One region of the Streptomyces sp. WMMB 714 genome, then DNA from elsewhere that is predicted to be linked to it. Evidence: riboswitches for the same ligand, from Rfam matches in the RefSeq annotation. Region 1 holds a riboswitch; the other holds the start of a gene.

Region 1 (3,228 bases):
ACCGACACAGACCAGCATGGTGGCCAGCCGCAGCCCGTCGTACAGGCCGCTCAGCAGCTGCTCGGCGGCCACCGGCCCGAACAGCCGTATTCCGGCGGTCCATTCGGGCAGCGGGATCTGCGGAAGGGTGAAGAGGACGGTCTCTCCCTGGCCGCCGCCGAAGACGATGCGGAAGACCACGCGCATGACGACGACGAAGGCGCCCAGAAGGAGATACATCCGGAAGGCCAGCGCCCAGGGCGCATCGCCTCGGCGCCTGGTCACCACGTATCCGCAGACGGCGACGGTGAGCAGGAGCAGCAGCGGGTTCGTGGTGCGGCTGGCGGCGGTGGCCATGCCGAGGGACCACAGCCACCACGCTCCCGGGTGCAGTGCGCGCGGTATCCGGAAGCGGGCGGTGAGGTCTGCGGTGACGCGGGACGACGACATGTCTGCTCAGCCGGCCCGTTCCGCCCGGGCCGTGCGGCGTCTGCGCCAGGCCGTGGCGCCGGCCGCCGCCGCGACCAGTACGACGGCGCCGACGGAGGCCACGGTCCCGGTCGGCACGCCGCCGTCCCGGGCGGGGTCCGCGGTGTTCAGGCCGTCGTCGGCCGTGTCCTCTTCGCCGTCGGGCCCGGCCGCGGAAGCGTCCGAACCGGCGGCGGTGTCCTTCGACTTGGACGGCTCGGGGGACTTCTCGTCCTTCTTCTTGTCCTTGGAGCCGTCCTCGGGCTTCTTCTCGTCCTTCTTGTCCTGGGCCTCGCCGGAACCGTCCTTCCCGGCGCCGGCGGACGAGCCGCCCGACGTGCCCGAACCGTTCCCGCCCGAACTCGAGGATCCACCCCCGGAGTCACCTCCGCCGCCCGAGTCCCCGCCCCCGCCGGGCCGCCGCGGAGCGAGACCCGGCGGGGGGCTGGTCGACTGCGACTCGTCCGTGGAGAAGGACCACCCCTCGAAACTTCCCTTCGGCGGAGTCCGGTTCGTCACCCCCGAGTCGCTGTACTTCCAGCTGCCTCCGTCGGACGCGTGCCAGTAGGACCAGTAGGCAGAGGTGGGAGGGGTGTCGATGCAGGGTTCGCTGTCCGCTCCCGGCTTGCCCTCGATGCGGCAGACGAAGGCCTCGCCCCAACGGTTGGTTCCGGTGATCTTGAAGCCGGCGTTCTTGAGGGCCGCCAGGCCGGTGGACTGACTCCCGTGGGCGCAGCGGACGACGGTGCCTCCACCGAGGTCCTGGAAGTCGACGACGACTGTGACGCCGTCGCTGTTCTTGCAGTAGCCCGAACTCCCCTTGGCTGCCCGGACATCGTCAGTCCGGGAGGCGGCGGCGGACGCCGACGGAGTGAGCCCCGGCGACGTGCCGAGGAGGACGGCAGCCGTTGCGGCGAGGGCCGCGGTCTTCGCGGCCCCGGGTCTGACGGGTCTGACGCGGGCCATGAGCGGGAGAGTCCTTCCGGGCAGGCCGCACCAAGGCCCCCTGCCCGGGCTGTCCCGCAAAAAAGCCCCGTACCTGCATTCGTGCGTCGGTGACGAATGCGGCAGGGGCCCCGGAACGGCTCAGGAGGGCTCCACGCTGCAGACCATGACAGTGAGAAGCTGTGCACGCAGCACGCCAGGTGATCCGACTCGCGGCAGAAGATGCTCAGCCGCTCACGGTTGCAGGTCAGTGCCGGAATCCCACCGGCTTTCCCCGAGCGCGTACGCATTGAGTTGTCGGTGTCCGTTCACACACGGACGCAACTGCATCGTACGGGCAGACGAACTGCTCCCGCCAGACGGCGATTTCAGGCCGGGTGGCGGGCGGTCGGCCGATGAGAGGAGGGGAGCCGATGCGGTCAATGCGCCGGCGGACTCCAGTGTCCGACTGCTGTTGTCCCGTCAGCTCGGTCCTTTGCGTCCGACGAGATGGAAGACGCGACTGAGTTGCCGGTAGGGATCTCGTCGGCCGGCTTCGAGTTCGACTGCGGCGGCCGCCGCCAACTTCTCCGAATCGCTCGGGTCCATGCCGGCTCCGCTGAAGTCGAGCCAGTCGGCGAACAGCCATACGCCGTACCAGCGCAGTGGCTCCACGCCGCGGCTCCGTACGAGTCGGGAGAGTTCCTCGACCGTGTCAGCTCGGGTCGGCACCCCCAGCACTCCGACCTCGGCCCGGGCGTCGAAAGATGCCAGAGCGTCGTCCCACCGCTGTTCCAGGGCCGGGCGGACCGCCATCGCCTTGGCGTTGCCGGTCATGATCGAGACGAGGCCACCCTCAGCGGCGCATCGGCACAGCTGGGTGACGATCGGCTCGGGCCGCTCCTGGTACCCGAGCACGCCGTGGCACAACACCGCGGCGAAGCGTCGTTCGTCCACTGCCGCGTCGGCGTGCTCGCCGTCGGCCTCCAGGAGCGTTACCCGTCGCCGGGTCTCACCTGGCATCCGCGCGAGCCGCTGCCGGGCCTTGTCCAGCATCGCGGGCGACGGGTCGAGCAACGTCACGTCGTAACCGGCTCGGGCCAGCGGAAACGACTGATGGCCCGCGCCGCCGCCGACGTCGAGCACAGGTGCCGGGGGCGGCGGCAAGTGCTCCATCAGCTGTTGGTGCATCACGTAGGTGCGCACGCGCCCCTTCACCGAGGCGTAAGCCCCGTCCGCAAACTGGTCGGCCAGACCGGCCCAGGTGTCATCGCCCACTGCGCCACAATACAAGTCAGTAGTTAGTAAGGAGTAACTTAACCGCCATGGCTGCGCGTATGAGTGGACCCGAACGGCGATCCCAGGTGCTGGGGATCGCCGCCGGCGAGTTCGCGGATCACGGACTTCACGGTGCATCGATCGAGGCGATCGCGCGGGAGGCGGGCATCACGCAGGCCTACGTGTTCCGGATGTTCGGGACCAAGAAGGCGCTGTTCCTGGAGCTGGTCGGCGCGGCCTTCGACCGGTTCAGCGACGGCATGGCCCAAGCCGCCGAGGGCACCGGAGGTCTCAGCGCGCTGGAGCTGATGGGAGCTCAGTACTACGAGTCGCTGGCCGATCGCACCAGCCTCTTGCTGCAGCTGCAAGGGTTCGCCGCCTGCGGTGACGGCGAGGTCCGTGATCTGGTGCGGACACGAGTCGCCCACATGTGGGACACCGTTGCCGGTACCGCTGGTCTCGACCCGGTGACGGTGAAGTCGTTCCTTGCCTTCGGCATGCTTCTCAACAATGCGGCTGCCCTCGATGTCGACGAGGTGGATGAGCCGTGGGCCAAGGGCGTAAGCACACGTATCCATG
Region 2 (3,228 bases), on a different contig from region 1:
GCCGCGCGCGCTGAGTTCGCCGACCGCCTTGCCCAGCAGCACCACCTGGCTGCTGCGGTCGCCGCCCGGCTTGAGCAGCACCGGGTTCATCAGGGCCGTCGGCTCGGTGCGCGCCGCGGCGGCCTGCATGGCCTGCGCCCGCCCGATCTCCGCGCCCTCCCGCGTCACGTACGAGTTGAGCGACATGTTCTGGGCCTTGAACGGCGCGACCTTCAGCCCCTTGCGCGCCAGCCAGCGGCAGATGCCCGCCGTGACCACGCTCTTGCCCGCGTCGGACGTCGTGCCGGCGACGAGCAGTCCGCCGCCCCGTGCGGCGGCACCGGGGCCCGGTCCGCCGCGCTCTTCCTGCCCGCCCGTCACGCCGCGGTACCTCCCGTTCCCGTACGGCTTCCGCCACGCGAGCGGACCCGGGCGGCGGCGAGCCGTCCCGCCACGCCCGCCGCCGTGGTGAGCGCCAGCGAGAGGAGCCCCACGCGCCGCGAGAGGCGCACGGCGCGTGCGATGTCGCCCGGACGCACGGCCCTGCCGGGGGAGTTGAGCACCGGCCTGTGCTCCGTGCGCCCGCCGTAGCTCAGCGTCCCGCCGAGCCGGACTCCCAGCGCACCCGCGAACGCGGCTTCCACCGGGCCCGCGTTGGGGCTGGGATGCCGGTGCGCGTCGCCGCGCCACGCCCGCAGGGCGCCGCGCGGGCAGGGGCCGGCGAGCGCGGCGAGCGCCGACGTCAGACGTGCGCCGGGCCAGCCCGCCGCGTCGTCCAGCCTCGCGGCGGCCCAGCCGAACTTCCGGTGACGCGGGGAGAGATGACCCACCATCGCGTCGAGCGTGTTGACCGCCCGGAACGCCGTCATACCGGGGACGCCGGCCAGCGCTCCCCACACCAGGGCACCCACGACGGCGTCCGACGTGTTCTCCGCCACCGACTCGACGGCGGCGCGGGCGATGCCCTCCGCGTCCAGCGACTGCGGGTCGCGGCCGCACAGTTGAGGCAGCAGCACGCGCGCGCGGTCCACGTCCCCCGCTTCCAGGGCGGCCTGGACGGAACACGCCGCCGTGCACAGTCCGCTGCCGCCGAGGACGGTCCACGTCGCCGCCGCATGAGCCGGGATGCCCGCGAGCGCGTGCGCCGCGACGCCGGACGCTGCCGGACCCCTGCGGCGCAGGGCGCGGGTGAGGAGCGCGGCCGCCGCGGCCGGGCCGCCCGCGCACAGTGCGGTGTGGAGGGCTCCCGCCGCGCGGGAGTCGCGCCACAGGACGCGCTCGGCCGCGGCGGCGGCCCGTCCGAAGACGGCGACGGGATGCCCGGTGCGGGGGTCGCCCAGGAGCACGTCCCCCAGGTAGCCGAGGGCGGCGCCCCAGGCGTACGCGCGATGAACTCGCATGGCTCAGCGCGCCGTCGGGCTCCGGCGGACGGGACGGGCCCCCAGCGGAGGGCTGCCGGCACGAGGCAGGCGCGGGCGGGGGAGTCCCGCCGGGACGGCGGATGCGACTGCGGGACGGGGTGCGGCCGGGAAGCCACGCATGGCGGTGTCCTCACTCAGGGTCCTCGCCCTGGCTCGACGTACCGGCGGCGAGAGTCTCCTGGCTCCCGGATCGCAGCGTCCCCCGGCCTTCCGGCCCCTTGACGCTCGTGGGCCGTGACCTTCGCTTGGGGTTCGCTCCCCGGTGACAGTGGCGGGACCGCGCCGGATTCTCACCGGCTTCCTCTCCAGCCGCCGTTGGGCAACCGGAAGTCCACCATGTACGGGATGGGCCGTCAACTCGCCGCTGACCTGCGGCGGAAGAGTGTGAGCAGACGCACGGCGAGGGGTACGGGCTGCCCGCCCGTACCCCTCGCCCGATGCTGCCCGCCGTGCCCGGAAGTCCGGCCGGCGGGCGCTACTTCACGGTGCGGTGATGATGTAGATGCCGTACGCCACCGCCGCGGCGCACAGCGCGTAGCAGGCGTACGCGCCGGTGCGCGCGAGGGTCGCCGTGCCGCCGCCCTGCGCCTTGCCCGCGGAGCCGTTCACGATGCCGAGCGTGAAGAGCCCCACCAGGCCGACAGTGGCCACGAGGCTGACGCCGAATACCTCGCCCAGTGCTGCCCAGTCGATGTCCATAGCGTTTCCCTGTCTCAGGTCCGGCAGAGGTCCGGCTGACGCCGCTCTGCTGTGCGGTCGGGGTCGGGGTGTCTCGAGTCGGTGCTGTGGTGCGAGCGTCCCGTCCGGCGGGCCGGCTCGCTAGCCGAGCGTGGAGCCCGCCCGGGGGCGTTCCTTCTCGGCTTCGGCGGCGGACCCGGCAGCCGGCGTGCCCTGCGGCGGCAGGGACATCTCCGGCAGCGAGGCGTCGCTTCCCGCCTTCACGGTGGGCGGCGGTGCGACGGCCTGGAGCGCGGTCGTGACGACGCCCGCGGCGTCCTCCTCCGCGGTCTCGCCCGGGACCGCCGTGTCGTTGACGTTGGTGTGGTCGACGGGCTGGCGCCGCGAGAGCAGCCAGATGCCGCCGCTGACGACCACCGCGAGCACGGCGACCGTGGTGACGCCCCAGGTGCCCTGCCCCGCGAGAAGGGCCGCACCCGCGGCGACGAGCCCCGCGGCCGGGAGCGTCAGGCCCCAGCCCATGACCATGCGGGCCGCCGTCGACCAGCGCACGACGCCGCCCTTGCGGCCGACCCCCGAGCCCATGATGGCGCCCGAGCAGACGTGCGTGGTGGAGAGCGAGAAGCCGATGTGCGAGGAGGCCAGGATCGTCACGGCGGCGCTGGTCTGCGCGGCGAAGCCCTGAGGCGGCTTGATGTCGGTCAGGCCGCTGCCCATGGTGCGGATGATCCGCCATCCGCCCAGGTACGTGCCCAGTGCGATGGCCACACCGGCGGAGACGATGACCCAGGTCGGGGGGTCGGCCTGCGGCGCCAGCGCGCCGCCGGTGATCAGCGCCAGGGTGATGACGCCCATCGTCTTCTGCGCGTCGTTGGTGCCGTGCGCGAGGGAGACCAGCGCGGCCGAGGTGATCTGCCCGGCCCGGTAGCCCTTCGCGGTCTGCTGCTCGTCGGCGTTCCGTGCCGCCCGGTAGGTCAGACGCGTCGCGAACAGCGCGGCGAGCCCGGCGACGAGCGGGGCGGCGAGGGCGGGGATGAGCACCTTCATCACCACGGTGCCGCCGTTGACGGCGCCGATCCCCACGGACGCGACGGTGGCGCCGAGGAGGCCGCCCATCAGCGCGTGGGAAGAGCTTGAGGGAAGCCCCGCG

The links. Region 1 has a riboswitch for cobalamin ahead of H181DRAFT_RS16900 (hypothetical protein). Riboswitches for the same ligand answer to the same signal wherever they lie in the genome.
Region 2: linked by a shared signal. The riboswitch ahead of H181DRAFT_RS12040 (cobalamin biosynthesis protein) and the one ahead of H181DRAFT_RS16900 (hypothetical protein) in region 1 are both predicted to bind cobalamin.

What each region holds. Positions count from the first base shown of each region.
Region 1 is NZ_FMHJ01000008.1:232,105-235,332, reverse strand. It holds gene H181DRAFT_RS16905 (CbiQ family ECF transporter T component) at 1-429, opposite strand, end outside; gene H181DRAFT_RS16900 (hypothetical protein) at 436-1,413, opposite strand; cobalamin riboswitch at 1,570-1,690, opposite strand; gene H181DRAFT_RS16895 (class I SAM-dependent methyltransferase) at 1,855-2,649, opposite strand; gene H181DRAFT_RS16890 (TetR/AcrR family transcriptional regulator) at 2,697-3,228, shown strand, end outside.
Region 2 is NZ_FMHJ01000005.1:445,292-448,519, forward strand. It holds gene H181DRAFT_RS12035 (cobyric acid synthase) at 1-360, opposite strand, end outside; gene H181DRAFT_RS12040 (cobalamin biosynthesis protein) at 357-1,379, opposite strand; cobalamin riboswitch at 1,549-1,743, opposite strand; gene H181DRAFT_RS12045 (hypothetical protein) at 1,881-2,099, opposite strand; gene H181DRAFT_RS12050 (inorganic phosphate transporter) at 2,220-3,228, opposite strand, start outside.